DNA from 2 places in the Actinomadura rubteroloni genome. Region 2 is predicted to be linked to the other one. Evidence: riboswitches for the same ligand, from Rfam matches in the RefSeq annotation. Region 2 holds a riboswitch; the other holds the start of a gene.
What was found. Region 2 has a riboswitch for ZMP and ZTP ahead of BTM25_RS08005 (bifunctional methylenetetrahydrofolate dehydrogenase/methenyltetrahydrofolate cyclohydrolase). Riboswitches for the same ligand answer to the same signal wherever they lie in the genome.
Positions count from the first base shown of each region.

Region 1: it holds a riboswitch for ZMP and ZTP, as region 2 does, so the genes downstream of both, BTM25_RS28780 (serine hydroxymethyltransferase) here and BTM25_RS08005 (bifunctional methylenetetrahydrofolate dehydrogenase/methenyltetrahydrofolate cyclohydrolase) in region 2, are expected to answer to the same signal.

Region 1 is NZ_MTBP01000006.1:157,546-165,378, reverse strand. Features, by position in the region: gene BTM25_RS28800 (phosphoglycerate kinase) at 1-375, shown strand, start outside; gene tpiA (triose-phosphate isomerase) at 381-1,178, shown strand; gene secG (preprotein translocase subunit SecG) at 1,338-1,577, shown strand; gene BTM25_RS28785 (RNA polymerase-binding protein RbpA) at 1,653-2,027, shown strand; ZMP/ZTP riboswitch at 2,118-2,202, shown strand; gene BTM25_RS28780 (serine hydroxymethyltransferase) at 2,255-3,526, shown strand; gene BTM25_RS28775 (class I SAM-dependent methyltransferase) at 3,493-4,287, opposite strand; gene BTM25_RS28770 (GNAT family N-acetyltransferase) at 4,271-5,335, opposite strand; gene BTM25_RS28765 (carboxymuconolactone decarboxylase family protein) at 5,484-6,131, shown strand; gene BTM25_RS28760 (GNAT family N-acetyltransferase) at 6,124-6,714, shown strand; gene BTM25_RS28755 (DsbC family protein) at 6,618-7,052, opposite strand; gene BTM25_RS28750 (hypothetical protein) at 7,121-7,693, opposite strand; gene BTM25_RS28745 (ABC transporter permease) at 7,769-7,833, opposite strand, start outside.
Region 2 is NZ_MTBP01000001.1:1,805,651-1,813,483, forward strand. Features, by position in the region: gene purH (bifunctional phosphoribosylaminoimidazolecarboxamide formyltransferase/IMP cyclohydrolase) at 1-567, shown strand, start outside; gene BTM25_RS29545 (hypothetical protein) at 623-790, shown strand; ZMP/ZTP riboswitch at 816-901, shown strand; gene BTM25_RS08005 (bifunctional methylenetetrahydrofolate dehydrogenase/methenyltetrahydrofolate cyclohydrolase) at 963-1,814, shown strand; gene BTM25_RS08010 (helix-turn-helix domain-containing protein) at 2,005-2,484, opposite strand; partial or broken gene BTM25_RS30895 (FHA domain-containing protein) at 2,521-2,715, opposite strand; gene BTM25_RS08015 (DUF3017 domain-containing protein) at 3,028-3,345, shown strand; gene BTM25_RS08020 (NADP-dependent isocitrate dehydrogenase) at 3,467-4,681, shown strand; gene BTM25_RS08025 (malate dehydrogenase) at 4,894-5,883, shown strand; gene BTM25_RS08030 (HSP90 family protein) at 6,017-7,777, shown strand; gene BTM25_RS29550 (hypothetical protein) at 7,774-7,833, shown strand, end outside.

The DNA of each region.
Region 1 (7,833 bases), on a different contig from region 2:
ACCGCGTTCGCGGCCGACGCGCAGCACGACGTCGTCGCGGCCGACGCGATCCCCGCCGACCGGCTCGGCCTGGACATCGGCCCCGAGTCCGGCAAGCTGTTCGCCGACCGGCTCGCCGACGCCCGGACCATCTTCTGGAACGGCCCGATGGGCGTGTTCGAGATGGCCCCCTACGCGGGCGGCACCCGCGCCGTCGCGCAGGGCCTCATCGACTCCGGCGCGTTCACCGTCGTCGGCGGCGGCGACTCGGCCGCCGCGGTGCGCGGGCTCGGCTTCGACGAGGACGCCTTCTCCCACATCTCGACCGGCGGCGGCGCCAGCCTCGAATACCTCGAGGGCAAGACGCTGCCCGGCCTGCAGGCTCTGGAGGACTGACCCCGATGGCCCCGAAGAACGCTTCCGCCCGAAAGCCGCTGATGGCCGGGAACTGGAAGATGAACAACAACCACCTGGAAGCCATCGCGCTCGTCCAGAAACTGGCCTTCGGGCTCAAGGAGGCCGACTACGACGCGGTGGACATCGCCGTCCTGCCGCCGTTCACCGACCTGCGCTCGGTGCAGACGCTCGTGGACGCCGACAAGCTCGACCTCTCCTACGGCGCCCAGGACGTGTCCCAGCACGCGTCCGGCGCCTACACCGGCGAGGTGTCGGCCGCGATGCTCGCCAAGCTCGGCTGCTCCTACGTCACCGTCGGGCACTCCGAGCGGCGCGAGTACCACCACGAGGACGACGCGCTCGTCAACGCCAAGGCGCGGGCCGCGCTCGGCGCGGAGATCACGCCGATCGTGTGCGTGGGGGAGCGGCTGGAGGTCCGCGAGGCGGGCGAGCACATCGCGCACTGCGTCGCGCAGGTCGACGGCGCGCTGCAGAAGGTCACCGCCGAGCAGGCGGCCGGGCTCGTCATCGCCTACGAGCCGGTCTGGGCGATCGGCACCGGCAAGACCGCGTCCGCGCAGGACGCCCAGGAGGTCTGCGCGGCGATCCGCGCCCGTGTCGGCGAGCTGTACGACGGTGACACGGCCGCGCGGATCCGTATCCTGTACGGCGGGTCGGTCAAGGGCGCGAACATCGCCGGGATCATGGCCCAGTCCGACGTGGACGGCGCGCTGGTCGGCGGTGCCAGTCTCGACCCCGGCGAGTTCGTCAAGATCTGCCGGTACCGGGACCTTCCGGCCTGATCCGAACGGATTGATTCGGTCTGTCCCGGGGGTTCTTGCCGAACCAGACGTCCGTTCGTCGTACCCTTCGTACCTGACGGGCAAACGCCCGGCTCGACGCTCGTCCCGCATCCGAGAACGCCCCGCCCCGGCGGGGGTGGCCAGAGAAGGCGCTGAACTGTGATCATCGCAACGTCCATCGTGCTCATCGTCGCGAGCCTGCTGATGGTGGTCCTCGTCCTGATGCACAAGGGCAAGGGCGGCGGGCTGTCCGACATGTTCGGCGGCGGCATCTCGTCGTCGCTCGGCGGTTCGTCGGTCGTCGAGCGCAACCTGGACCGCCTGACGATCGGTCTCGGGATCATCTGGCTGGCGTCGGTCGTGGTGCTGGGCCTGCTGTTCAAGAGCAAGGGCGCCTGACCGGCCGCCGAGACATGCGAGCGCCGCGGCACCGTCGGGCGGACGGACGCGGCAACACTGAGCGAGGAGTAGTCCGTGGGTAGTGGCAACGCGATTCGGGGCAGCCGTGTCGGGGCCGGGCCGATGGGAGAGGCCGAGCGCGGCGACGCGGCCCCCCGGGTCTGGGTGACCTTCTACTGCGCCAACCGGCACGAGACCCGGCCGAGCTTCGCGACCGACGTCGCGGTGCCGGAGACGTGGGACTGCCCGCGCTGCGGCTTCCCGGCCGGGCAGGACAAGGACAGCCCGCCGGCACCGCCGAAGACCGAGCCCTACAAGACGCACCTCGCGTACGTGAAGGAGCGGCGCAGCGATGAGGACGGCGAGGCCATCCTGGAGGAGGCCCTCGCCAAGCTGCGGGCCAAGCGCGCCGCGGTGAAGCGCGCGCTGGAGGCCGCCGGGCGCGGCTGAGCGACGAGCGACCGCGGGGCCCGCGGGGAGGGCGCGCCCTCCCCGCGGGCCCCGTCGCGTCTTCCGGGCGCGCACGCGGCCCGCTAGGCTGGACGGCAACGCGACTGGCGCAGTCAAGGTGGATCCGACCACCGGGAAGCGAACCGTCCGCACACCGCGCGCCTGGGTGTACGGGTCCCCACGCCGGGGCCTCGTACCGTCCCGGCGGCGAAGCAGCGGAGGCGTCCATGCACCAGCCGTCCCTTCCCCACCTGCACGGCCAGGACCCGAGCGTCGCCGGGCTGGTGGAGGCCGAGGCCCGCCGGCAGTTCGAGAAGATCCGGCTCATCGCGTCGGAGAACTACGTGTCGCCCGCCGTGCTGGAGGCGACCGGCTCGGTCCTCACCAACAAGTACTCCGAGGGGTACGCGGGCCGCCGCTACTACGAGGGCCAGCAGAACATCGACCCGCTGGAGCTGCTGGCCGTCGAGCGCGCCCGGACGCTGTTCGGCGCGGAGCACGCCAACGTCCAGCCGTACTCGGGGTCGCCCGCCAACCTCGCCGTCTACGCGGCGTTCCTGGAGCCGGGCGACACGGTGCTCGGGCTGTCGCTGCCGATGGGCGGCCACCTCACGCACGGCTGGACGGTGTCGGCGACCGGCAAGTGGTTCAACGCCGTCCGCTACGAGGTCCGCCGCGACACCGGCCGCGTCGACATGGACCAGGTCCGCGAGCTGGCGCTGCGCGAGCGGCCCAAGCTGATCTGGTGCGGCGGCACCGCGCTGCCCCGGACGATCGACTTCCCGGCGTTCGCCGAGATCGCGCGCGAGTGCGGGGCGGTCCTGGCCGCCGACATCGCGCACATCGCCGGGCTCGTCGCGGGCGGCGCGCACCCCTCGCCCGTCGGGCACGCCGACGTCGTCACCACCACGACGCACAAGACGCTGCGCGGGCCGCGCGGCGCGATGATCCTCACGACCGGCGAGCACGCGAAGGCGGTCGACCGGGCCGTCTTCCCCGGCCTTCAGGGCGGCCCGCACAACCACACGACCGCCGCGATCGCCGTCGCGCTCGCCGAGGCGGCCCGGCCCGACTTCGCCGACTACGCGCGGCGGATCGTCGCGAACGCCGCCGCGCTCGCGGACGCGCTGCTGGAGCGCGGCTACGACCTGGTGTCCGGCGGCACCGACAACCACCTGATCCTCATCGACCTGACGAACAAGGACGTCGCCGGCAAGCCCGCCGCCCGCGCGCTGGACGAGGCGGGCATCGAGCTGAACTACAACGCCGTCCCGTTCGACCCGCGCAAGCCGTTCGACCCGTCCGGGCTGCGCATCGGCACCGCCGCGATCACGACGCGGGGCCTGACGCCCGACCTGATGCCGCGCGTCGCGGCGTGGTTCGACGACGTGGTCGTCGCGGCGGCCAAGGGCGACACGACCGTCGCCGACCGCGTGGCCGCCGAGATCCGCGACCTGATGGCCGCCTACCCGATGCCGGGCTGGGCGTCGCTCGGCTGACGCAGCACGCTGATCATCCGCCAGGCGGCGGCGTCGGTGACGGGCACGTCGCCGAAGTCGCCGTACTGGGCGGCGATCTCCAGCCGTCCCGACAGCCGGACGGCGGCGGCCAGCTCCGTCGCCGTCCAGAACCGGTAGGGGACGACGTCGCGGATCGTGCGCGGCTCCGCCCCGGACTCGATCGTCATGACGACGCGGTCCGGGGCGATCTGCGTCACGGGGTCAAGGACGTCCTCGCGCCCGCCCCAGCGCACCGACGCCCGGACGCCGTCGCGCTCGACCGTCCACGCCGTGCCGACGCTCGGGTCGCCGAGCCGGTCGCGCGGGTGCGACATCTCCAGGACGTAGAGGCCGCCGGGCGCCAGGTGCCCGGCGGCGCGGTCCAGGTGGGCGACGAACGCGTCCAGCGTCATGAGGTGGGACGTCGAGTCCAGCATCGTCACCACGAGGTCGAAGCGGCGGCCGAGCGCGAACGCGGTCATGTCGCCGCGCACGACGTCGATCGCGACGCCCTCGCGCGCGGCCCGCTCGCGCGCGTACGCGCACATCGCCGGGTTCAGGTCGAGCGCGGTGGCGGCGACGCCCCGGCGGGCGAACGCGCGGGCGTGCTCGGCCGGGCCGGCGGCGAGTTCCAGCACCGATCCCGGTGTGCCCGCGCCGTGCCGCCGGCACCAGCCGAGCACCGCGTCGACCTCCGGTTCGACGTCGCGGAAGGAGCAGGCAAGCTCGTAGGCCCAGGGGTCGTCATAGATGCCGGTCACCCCGCAATCCTGCCAGGGCGCGTCCCGGCGCCCGGCCGTCCAGCCGCAGCCGGATCTCCACCACGGCGGGCTCCTCGGTGCGCAGCGTCCGGCCGCCGAGCGCGGTCAGCAGCCGCCGCATCGTGGCGTTCTCGCTGAACGTCGTCGCGCGCAGTTCGACCAGGCCCCGGTCGCGGCCGAGTTCGGCGAGCATCCGGGTGAGCAGGCGGCCGAGGCCCCGGCCCTGCCAGGCGTCCTCGACCAGGAACGCCAGTTCGGCGACGCCCGGTTCGAGGACGTGGATCAGGTGGGCGAGCGCGAGCACCGACCCGTCCGGTCCTTCGGCGACGAGCGTCAGCCCGTGCCACGGCTCGCAGAACCGCTCGATCGCGCGGCGCGGCAGCGACGGCTTGGCGCTGAAGTAGCGCATCCGCCGCGTCGCCTGCGAGCAGCGGTCGTGCATCGCGGTGATCGCCTCGACGTCGCGGGTCTCGACCGGGCGGACGACGACCGCCGTGCCGTCGCGCAGCACCACCCGCCGCGACGCGGGCAGCGGCCCGGCGGCGGGCAGCACCGCCCGGACCATCGCGTCGGCGCGCGCCGCCTCGGTGGTCGTGAAGGGCAGCCCGGAACGGCGCACCAGCACGGCGCGGCGCTGCCCGACCGGCACCACGAGCGCGGCGGGGTCGTCGTCGGTCTCGGCGGCGGTGGACCAGCGGGCGTCGTCGGCGCGCAGCAGCTCGGCGAGGACGTCCGGCAGCGTGTGCGGCTCGGCGCGCAGCCGGGCGGCCAGGACGAGCGCGCGGGTCGTCTCGTCCACCAGCTCGCGCGGCCGGGCGGGGGCGACGGCGGTGCGCAGCGCGCCCGCGCCCGCGAGCGCGCGCCCGAGGTCGTCCGCCGCGGTGTCGCCGCCGGGGACGTCGACGATGAACTCGTCGACCACGCCGTCGGGGCCGAGCTGGACCGAGAGCCCGAGGATGTTGGCGCCCCGCCGGGCCAGCGCGGCGGTGAGCAGGGCCAGCCGGCCCGGACGGTCCTCGATCTCGGCGCGGACGCGCAGCAGCGGCATGGCGGACGTTCCTTCCGGTGACGGTGAACGTGTACTGACTCACCTTGACCGTGAGGTGTTACGGATTCGCTACGCCGCCGTGAGCTGATGGTTTCACATAGCGGACAGGGGCTTGAGCGCCCGCCGTCCAGCGCCTAGCGTGCAAGGGGTGATCGAGCCTCTGCGCGATGGCCGTCCGGATCAGCACCCCGACGGCGGGCGGCTGCCCGCCCTCCGTCCCGCCCTCCTCAGCGAGGAGCAGCGCGACGTCTACACGGCGATCACGGAGGGGCCGCGCGGGGACCGTGCCGCGCCGTTCGCGGTGGCCGACGACGAGGGCAGGCTCCACGGCCCGTTCAACGCCATGCTCTACACCCCGCACGTCGGGATGCCCTTGCAGGAGCTGGGCGCCGCGCTCCGCCACCGCACCGCGTTCACCCGGCGCGAGCGGGAGATCGCGACGCTCGTCGTCGCCGGGCACTGGCGGTCGGACTTCGAGTGGTACGCGCACGAGCGGCTCGGCCGCCGAGCCGGGCTCACCGAGGACGAGCTGACCGCGCTGCGCGAGGGCCGCGCGCCGCTGCTGGCCGACGTCCGCGAGCGCGTGGTGTACGAGGCGGCCCGGCAGCTCTCGGCCGACGGCGATCTCGGCGACGCCGTCTACACCGAGGCCATCGCGGCGCTCGGCCGCGCGGCGCTGGTCGAGCTGGTGACGCTGGTCGGCTATTACGCGGGGCTCGCGTTGCAGATGCGCGTGTTCCGGACGGGCGTCCCGGCGGGGGAGAAGGCGCCCGACTGGCCGGACCGCGATGCGTGACGTCCTGCGCACGGCCCGGCTGACGCTGGCGCCGGTGAGCATGAGCGACCGCCGCCGGCTGCTCGCGCACTGGACCGGGCCGCTCGTCCGGGAGCACCTGCCCGGGGCGCGCGGCGTGACCGGGCCGGCGGTCACCGAGATCATCGCGGCCAGCGAGCGCGGGTTCGCGCTGCGCGGCTACGGCCTGTGGACGCTGCGCCCGGTCGGCGGCGGGCCGCTGCTCGGCGTCGCGGGGCTGCGCGCGCACGGCGACCGCGCCGCCGAGATCGTCTGGAGCCTGGAGCCGGACCGGTGGGGACGCGGGCTCGCCGAGGAGGCGGCCGGGGCGCTGCTCGGCCACGCGTTCACGGCGACGGGCCTGCGCCGCGTCACCGCCGAGGTCGACGGCGCGGTCACGGCCGAGGTCGCCGGACGGCTCGGGATGCGCCGCGTGCGGCACGACCCGGGCGGCGCGGTCCACTTCGCCGCCGACCGCGCGGACGCCGGTCAGGCCGACAGCATCGCCTCGATCTCCCGCGCCGGGGTGGCCCCGGCCATCATCTCGCCGCTCTCGAACACCAGCGTGGGCGTGGAGATCACCTGAAGCTCCTCGGCGGCCAGCCGGAGCCGGGCCAGCGGCGTGTGCGGGTCCGGGTCGTCGGGCGGCGGCGTCTCGTCGGTCATCCACGCGTACCAGGCGGCGGCGCGGTCGGGCGCGGCCCAGATCCGCCGAGCCGTGTCGTCGGAGCCCGGATAGATCTCCAGCGGCAGCAGCAGCGTGTGGACGGTCACGTCCCCGACGCGCGACAGCTCGTCGCGGACCAGCGCCCGCGTGTTCGGGTCGCGCGGGTCGCCGAACAGCGCGAGCCGCCGCGACCCGTCGCCGCGCACGTCGGTGAAGGCCAGGTCGAGCGGCAGCTCGCCGAACCGCACATCCGCCATGTCCGCATCCCCCCGAAGTCGGTACCCGGTGGATGTACCCGGCTCGCGCGGACGGGAATCGCCGCAGGTCAGCGGCGCACGTGCGCGATGGCGGCGGCGCGGTCCCGCACGAACCCCTCGGGGTCGCCCGCGGCCATCCCGGCGATCTTCCCGCCGAACTGGCCGTAGCCGCTGTAGGACGCGGCGAACAGCGCCGCGTACCGGATGCGGGGGTCGTCGTCGGCGAGCGCGGCGGCGATGCGGCGGTGGACCTCGTCGTCGAACTCGTGGGCGGCCAGGCCGAGGCGGAGCATCGCCTGCCCGCGGGCGCGGGCGTCGGGCGCGTCGTCCACGGCCGCGCACAGCTCCTTGACGGTCCACGCGTCGAGCGCCTCGGCGGCCTGCCCGGCGACGGCCTCCACCGCCTGGCGCCCGCCCGCCAGCCGGTAGTGGCCGATGCCGAACATCGCGTCCTCGCCGTAGTGCAGCGCGGGGCCGTCGGCCTGCCAGGTGACCCGGCCGTCGGTCCCGGCGGCGCGGTCGCGCTCGGTCACGCCGGTCATGGGCCAGCGCAGGAGCTGCGCGAGGGCGTCCACGTCCTCGACCGTCGTTCCGGGGCGGAGCACGCGCCGCGGCGTCTGGAAAAGATCACTGCTGGGCATGCGGGGCATTGTGCAGCCGTGACCGGGCCGTCCGCCACCGGAACGCGACAACCGGGCATGATCGGCGCGGTCCGCTCAATTGATCTCGCGCCGGTTCAGCCGGACGACGCCCGCCGCGAGCGGGACCGCCAGCCACACCG
Region 2 (7,833 bases):
GTCATCGTCGCGCCGGACTTCGACGCCGACGCGCTGGAGATCCTGCGCGGACGCTGGAAGAACCTGCGGCTGCTGCGCTGCGCGTCCGGGCCGTCCAACGCGACCGAGTTCCGCCGCATCGACGGCGGCGTGCTGCTCCAGACCGTCGACCGGGTGGACGCCTCCGGCGACGACCCGGCCACCTGGGAGCTGAAGGTCGGCACGGCCGCCGACGCGGCGACCCTGCGGGACCTGGCGTTCGCGTGGCGGGCCGTCCGGGCCGTCAAGTCCAACGCGATCCTGCTCGCCGCCGACGGCGCGACCGTCGGCGTCGGCATGGGCCAGGTCAACCGGGTCGACTCGGCCAAGCTCGCGGTGACGCGGGCGGGCGCCGAGCGGGCCGCGCGCGCGGTCGGCGCGTCCGACGCGTTCTTCCCGTTCCCCGACGGGCTGGAGGCGCTCGCCGCGGCGGGCGTCCGCGCGATCGTGGAGCCCGGCGGCTCCATCCACGACCCCGAGGTGATCGAGGCGGCGGAGAAGGCGGGCGTGACCCTGTACTTCACCGGCGTCCGGCACTTCTTCCACTGACCGGCGGACGCGCGCCGGGCCCGTCCCGGCGCGCACCCGCCCCTCGGAGACTTCGATGAACCAGGTCCTCGCGCACGCGTTCGGCGTGTTCCTCCAGGCCGACGCGCTGCTCATGGACGCCCGCGAGATCGTCGGCCTCGCCGCGGCCGTCGCGGCGGCGCTGCTGGCGGGCGTGCTCGGCTGGCAGGGCACCGACCGCTTCCTGTCCTGGCGGGGCCGCTGACCGTCGCGTCCCGTCCCGGTACGATGGACGCACACGTGACTGGCGCGGACAAGGTGGACACGACCACCGGGGAGCGGAGCAGTCCGGACACCGCGCGCCTGGGTGACCGGGGACCACGCACGGGCCGTGCGGCCCGGCGAGATCACCACGCGAGTTCACCACGGAGGCGCACATGACGGCACGGATCCTGGACGGGAAGGCCACGGCCGCGCAGATCCGCGCGGACCTCACGACCCGCGTCGCGGCCCTGCGCTCGCGCGGCGTCGGCGTCGGCCTCGGCACGGTCCTCGTCGGCGACGACCCCGGCAGCCACGCCTACGTCGGCATGAAGCACCGCGACTGCGCCGAGGTCGGCATCGAGAGCATCCGCCGCGACCTGCCCGCCGACGCGACGCAGGAGGACGTCGAGCGCGCGGTGGACGAGCTGAACGCCGACCCGTCCTGCACCGGCTACATCGTCCAGCTCCCGCTCCCCAAGGGCCTGGACGAGCAGCGCGTGCTGGAGCGCATCGACCCCCTCAAGGACGCCGACGGCCTGCACCCCACCAACCTCGGCCGCCTGGTCCTCCAGCAGCCCGGCCCGCTGCCCTGCACGCCGAAGGGCATCATCGACCTGCTGCGCCGCTTCGACGTCCCGATCGCGGGCGCCGAGGTCACGGTCGTCGGCCGGGGCATCACGGTCGGCCGCTCGCTCGGCCTGCTGCTGACCCGCCGCACCGAGAACGCGACCGTCACGCTCTGCCACACCGGCACGCGCGACCTGGCCGCGCACACCCGCAAGGCCGACATCATCGTCGCCGCCGCGGGCGTCCCCGGCCTGATCACCGCCGACATGGTGAAGCCCGGCGCGGCCGTCCTGGACGTGGGCGTCTCCCGCGTCGACGGCAAGCTGGCGGGCGACGTGGCGGCGGACGTGCGCGAGGTGGCGGGCTGGGTGGCCCCCAACCCCGGCGGCGTGGGCCCGATGACCCGCGCGATGCTGCTGGCGAACGTCGTCGAGGCCGCCGAGAACGCCGCCCGCTGACCGCCGGGGCCGGTGGCCGAGGCGCCCGTTTCGGCTGGCCTCAGCCAGCGCGCGAGCGCGAAAACTGAGCGCCCGGGGGACGACGCCGAAGGCGAGTCCCCCGGGCGCGAAGATCGCGAAGCGATGCCGCGCTCGCCCAGAGACACGGTTGCGAAGCGAGCCGCCAGGCGAGCGCAGCAGGCCGTGACTCCTAACTAGCCCGGCGGCCCACCCCCGTCGCCTGACGGCCCGGACCGGTGAGATGGCGGCCCGGGGCGGTGGCGCCGGGCGGGCCGGGACGGCGGACGCCGCCCGGTCCCTGGCCGTCCACCGGACGGTTCTGCTGCGGGACGTGGACCGGCGGCAGCGGCCGGACGAGGCCCATCGCGATGACCTCGTTGGCCAGCCGGGTGCGCCGGTTCGCCCCCTCGGGGATGCGGAACTTCTGGTACAGCCGCAGCAGATGCTGCTTGACCGCGGCCTCCGTCACCACCAGCTCCTCGGCGATCTGGCGCGCGGTGGCCGGAGCCACGAACGCCTCGTCCGAGAGCGCCGGACGGCACAGCGACGTCAGTACGTCCACCTCGCGGCGCGTCAGCTCGGGTGCGACGGCGCGCCGCAGTTCGACGTCGGGATCGACCTCCTCGCGGGGGATTCCCCCCATCCGGCAGCGCGCCGTGCCGAAGCTCACGACGTCACCGTCCTCCAGGACGCGTCGGGCGATCGGCCGGCCGTTGACCCGGGTCCCGTTACGGGAGAGCCCCATGTCAACCACGTACACGTACGGGCCGCGCCGAATGATCTCTGCGTGCAATCGGGACACACTCGGGTCGTCGAGGCGGATGTCCACACCTCGTCCTCGACCGACCGTCGTGACATCGGGGCGCAGTGGCATCACCATGCCACTGTCCTCGATCCGCATGAACGGCCCCTCCACGGCAGTCCTCCCAGCTAGTTAGCGACCCCTGTCCAGCGAGTTACCCGGAGGCCTTCACGCCACACCCACCTACTGGTGAGTAGGGCCTGTTGCGTAACGGTTTTCGCGACGTCCACGTCCGTCCCGTCCGCCTTCTCCCGTCTCGTCGGGGGGACTCGTCCGGTCTTGCGCGAAATGTCTTTTTGGACGGCATCGGGCCTGCTCGTCCGGCCCCCCGGTCGTCGGTCCGTCGATTTCCCACTAACGTGGGGAGGTGGAGCCGACCGGGCCGACGCCCGGAAAACGAGGAGCGTGCCGATGAGTACCGAGGTGCACCGGCGCCGGCGGCGCGCACCGCGCGGTCGGGGCGCCGCGCCGCACTGGCTCGGCCGCCTGCCGTACGCGATCGTCCTCTGCGGCGTCGCGGGCGGGCTGGTGCTCTGCGCGCTCGACTACTTCCGCAAGGGATCCGGTCTCATGGCCGCGGCGGTGCTGTTCGGCGCGCTGGCGCGGCTCGTCCTGCCCCCGAGCCAGGCCGGGATGCTGGAGACGCGCAGCCGGTGGGTGGACGTGACGACGATGACGGTCCTCGCCGTCGCCATCGCGACCACCGCCGCCGTCGTCCCCCACCCCTAGGCTCACCTGCCGAAACAGCCAGACCACCAGGGCGAGGTCTAGACCTTTGGCCGCGCCCGGATAGCCTTCAGCAGAGCCTTACAAGGACTGCTGGCCGGTGTAGGAAAGGGACAGCAAGCACATGCCCAAGATCAAGGTAGCGAACCCGGTCGTCGAACTCGACGGCGACGAGATGACCCGGATCATCTGGAAATTCATCAAGGACCAGTTGATCCTGCCCTACCTGGACGTCGACCTGAAGTACTACGACCTCGGGATCGAGTACCGCGACGCGACCGACGACCAGGTGACGGTCGACGCCGCCAACGCCATCAAGCAGTACGGCGTCGGCGTGAAGTGCGCGACGATCACCCCCGACGAGGCCCGGGTGGAGGAGTTCGGCCTCAAGAAGATGTGGCGCTCCCCGAACGGGACGATCCGCAACATCCTCGGCGGCGTGGTCTTCCGCGAGCCGATCATCGCCTCGAACATCCCCCGGCTCGTCCCGGGCTGGACCAAGCCGATCATCATCGGGCGGCACGCCCACGGCGACCAGTACCGCGCGACCGACTTCGTGGTGCCCGGCCCCGGCACCGTCACGATCAGCTACCAGCCCGACGACGAGGGCGAGCCGATCGAGCTGGAGGTCGCCCGCTTCTCCGGCGGCGGCGTCGCGATGGGCATGTACAACTTCGACGACTCGATCCGCGACTTCGCGCGGACGACGATGCGGTACGCCCTCGACCGCGAGATGCCGCTGTACCTCTCCACGAAGAACACGATCCTCAAGGCCTACGACGGGCGCTTCAAGGACCTGTTCCAGGAGATCTTCGAGTCCGAGTTCAAGGCGGACTTCGAGGCCAAGGGCATCACCTACGAGCACCGGCTCATCGACGACATGGTCGCCGCGGCGCTCAAGTGGGAGGGCGGGTTCGTCTGGGCGACGAAGAACTACGACGGCGACGTCCAGTCCGACACGCTCGCGCAGGGCTTCGGGTCGCTCGGCCTGATGACGTCGGTGCTGATGACGCCGGACGGCAAGACGGTCGAGGCCGAGGCCGCGCACGGCACCGTCACACGCCACTACCGGCAGCACCAGCAGGGCAAGCCGACGTCCACCAACCCGATCGCGTCGATCTTCGCGTGGACGCGGGGGCTGGAGCACCGCGGCAAGCTCGACAACACGCCTGAGCTGGTGAACTTCGCGCGGCAGTTGGAGCAGGTCTGCGTCGAGACGGTCGAAGGCGGACAGATGACCAAGGACTTGGCTCTGCTCGTCGGCCCGGACCAGGGCTGGCTGACCACGCAGGAGTTCCTGGAGGCGCTGGACACCAACCTTCAGAAGAAGGTCGGCTAGCACACCGCATCGGACCCCCTGAACATCCGGGGGTGACGCAACAGGCCGTCCCGGCGATCCCGGGACGGCCTTCGCCGTTCTCCGACCTGCCGCCGCGCGGCGCCCGGCCGCGCGGTAGCCTGGCGCATGAATTATCTTGACGGCGAGAGACCCCCGTCGCCAGGTCACGACCACAGCGCACGGCCGCTCGGCCGCGAGGAGATGAAGCAGACATGACGCGCACCCCAGTCACCGTCACCGTCACCGGCGCCGCGGGCCAGATCGGCTACGCGCTGCTGTTCCGTATCGCGTCGGGCGCGCTGCTCGGCCCGGACGTACCGGTGAAGCTGCGGCTGCTGGAGATCCCGCAGGCCGTGAAGGCCGCCGAGGGCACCGCGATGGAGCTGGACGACTGCGCGTTCCCGCTGCTGTCCGGCGTCGAGATCTTCGACGACGCGAAGAAGGCGTTCGCGGGCACGAACGTGGCGCTGCTCGTCGGCGCGCGGCCCCGGACGAAGGGCATGGAGCGCGGGGACCTGCTGGAGGCCAACGGCGGGATCTTCAAGCCGCAGGGCGAGGCGATCAACGCGGGCGCGGCCGACGACGTCAAGATCCTGGTGGTCGGCAACCCGGCCAACACCAACGCGCTGATCGCGCAGCAGCACGCCCCGGACGTCCCGGCCGAGCGCTTCACGGCGATGACGCGCCTGGACCACAACCGCGCGATCGCGCAGGTGGCGAAGAAGGCCGGCGTGGCCGTCACCGACATCAAGAAGCTGACGATCTGGGGCAACCACTCCGCGACCCAGTACCCGGACCTGTTCCACGCCGAGATCGCGGGCAAGAACGCCGCCGAGACGGTGAACGACCGCGACTGGCTGGAGAACGACTTCATCCCGACCGTCGCCAAGCGCGGCGCGGCGATCATCGAGGCGCGGGGCGCGTCGTCGGCGGCGTCGGCGGCGTCCGCGGCGATCGACCACGTGCACACCTGGGTGAACGGCACGGCGGACGGCGACTGGACGTCGATGGCGGTCGTGTCCGACGGTTCCTACGGCGTCCCCGAGGGCCTGATCTCGTCGTTCCCGGTCACCACCAAGGACGGGAAGTGGGAGATCGTCCAGGGCCTGGAGATCGACGAGTTCTCGCGCGGCCGGATCGACGCGTCCGTGGCGGAGCTGTCCGAGGAGCGCGACGCGGTGCGCAAGCTCGGCCTCGTCTGACCGACCCCGCACGGCCCCCGGCGCCCCGCCGGGGGCCGTGCGCATTTGTGGGACGACTACAGGAAACGCGACGGAAACGTGGGTACCGGTCGCTAGGCTGACTGATCGCGAAAAACCGATCGGGAGGTCGTGAGTGGCGGAGCGGGCGTTCCAGGTCGATCTGCGGGGCGTGGTGGACCTCCTCAGCCGCCATCTGTACTCCAGTCCGCGCGTCTACCTGCGGGAACTGCTGCAGAACGCGGTGGACGCGATCACCGCGCGCGGCGACGTCCCCGGCCTGGTCCAGATCACGACCGGCAGCGGCGCGCTGCGGGTGGAGGACGACGGGATCGGGCTGACGGAGGACGAGGTCCACCGGCTGCTGGCGACGATCGGCCGGTCGTCCAAGCGCGACGAGCTGGGCTTCGCCCGGCACGACTTCCTCGGCCAGTTCGGGATCGGGCTGCTGTCGGCGTTCCTGGTGGCGGACGAGATCGAGGTCGTGACGCGGTCGGCGCGCGGCGGCCCGGCGGTGCGGTGGACGGGCCGGTCGGGCGGCAACTACACGGTCGAGCCGGGCGAACGGGACGAGCCGGGCACGACGGTGACGCTCCGGTCGCGTCCGGGCGCGAGTGAGCTGCTGGAACGTCCGGCGGTGCTGGAGCTGGCGCGGGCGTACGGGTCGCTGCTGCCGGTCGAGGTCACCGTGGACGGCGAACTCGTCACGAGCGGCGGCCCGCCGTGGCGCGCGGAGTACCCCGACCCGGCGCGCCGCCGCCGCGCGCTGGAGACGTACTGCGCGTCGGTGTTCGGGTTCGAGCCGTTCGACGTGATCGACCTGGACGTCCCCGAGGCGGGCCTGACGGGCGTCGCGTTCGTGGTGCCCGAGTCGGTGCCGCCGGGTTCGCGCCGCGCGCACCGCGTGTACCTGAAGCGGATGCTGCTGGCGGAGGGCGTCGAGGGGCTGCTGCCGGAGTGGGCGTTCTTCGTCCGGTGCGTGGTCGACGCGGGGGAGTTGCGTCCGACGGCGTCCCGCGAGGCGCTGTACGAGGACGAGCTGCTGGAGGCGGTCCGGACCGCGCTCGGCGAGCGGCTGCGCGGCTGGCTGGTGGAGCTGGCCGAGACCGAGCCGGCGCTGCTGCGGGGGTTCCTGCGGCTGCACCAGCTCGGCGTGAAGGCGATGGCGGTCGGCGACGACGAGATGCTGCGCGTGGTGGACCGGTGGCTGGAGTTCGAGACGTCGGCGGGGCCGATGACGCTCGCGGAGTTCCGGCGCGGCCATCCCGACGGCCGGTACGCGGCGAGCGTGGAGGAGTTCCGGCGGCTGTCGGCGGTGGCGGCGGCGCAGGGCGTGGGCCTGGTCAACGCCGGTTACGTCCACGACGTCGAGATCATCGAGCGGTTGCGGACCCTTGATCCCGACAGCGCGCTGCGCCCGCTGGACGCCGCCGAGCTGACGACGCGGCTCGGCGCGCCCGACGCCGCCGCCGAGCTGGCGCTGCGCCCGTTCCTCGCGCGGGCACAGCGGGCCGTGGAGGCGCTGGGCTGCGAGGTCGTCGTGCGTGACTTCGACCCGGCGTCGCTGCCCGCGCTGTACCTGGCGAGCCGGTCGGCGCGGCACCAGGCGGAGCTGGAGGTCGCGCGGGACGCGTCGGACGCGCTGTGGGCGGACGTGCTCGGCGCGCTGCGCGGGGCCGTCCCGGCGGACCGTCCGCAGCTCGTCCTGAACCACCGCAACCCGCTGACGCGGCGCGTCACCGCGCTGACCGACGACGCGCTGATCGAACTGGCGGTGCAGGGCCTGTACGCGCAGGCGCTGCTGCTCGGCCACCATCCGCTTCGCCCGGCGGACACGGCCGTCCTGAACCGGTCGTTCCTCGGCCTGCTGGAGTGGGCGACGAAGGAGCACCGATGAGCGAGGAGCACGTCCGGAACCTGATGGGACGGGCGTTCGCGCTGCCCTACGGCGAG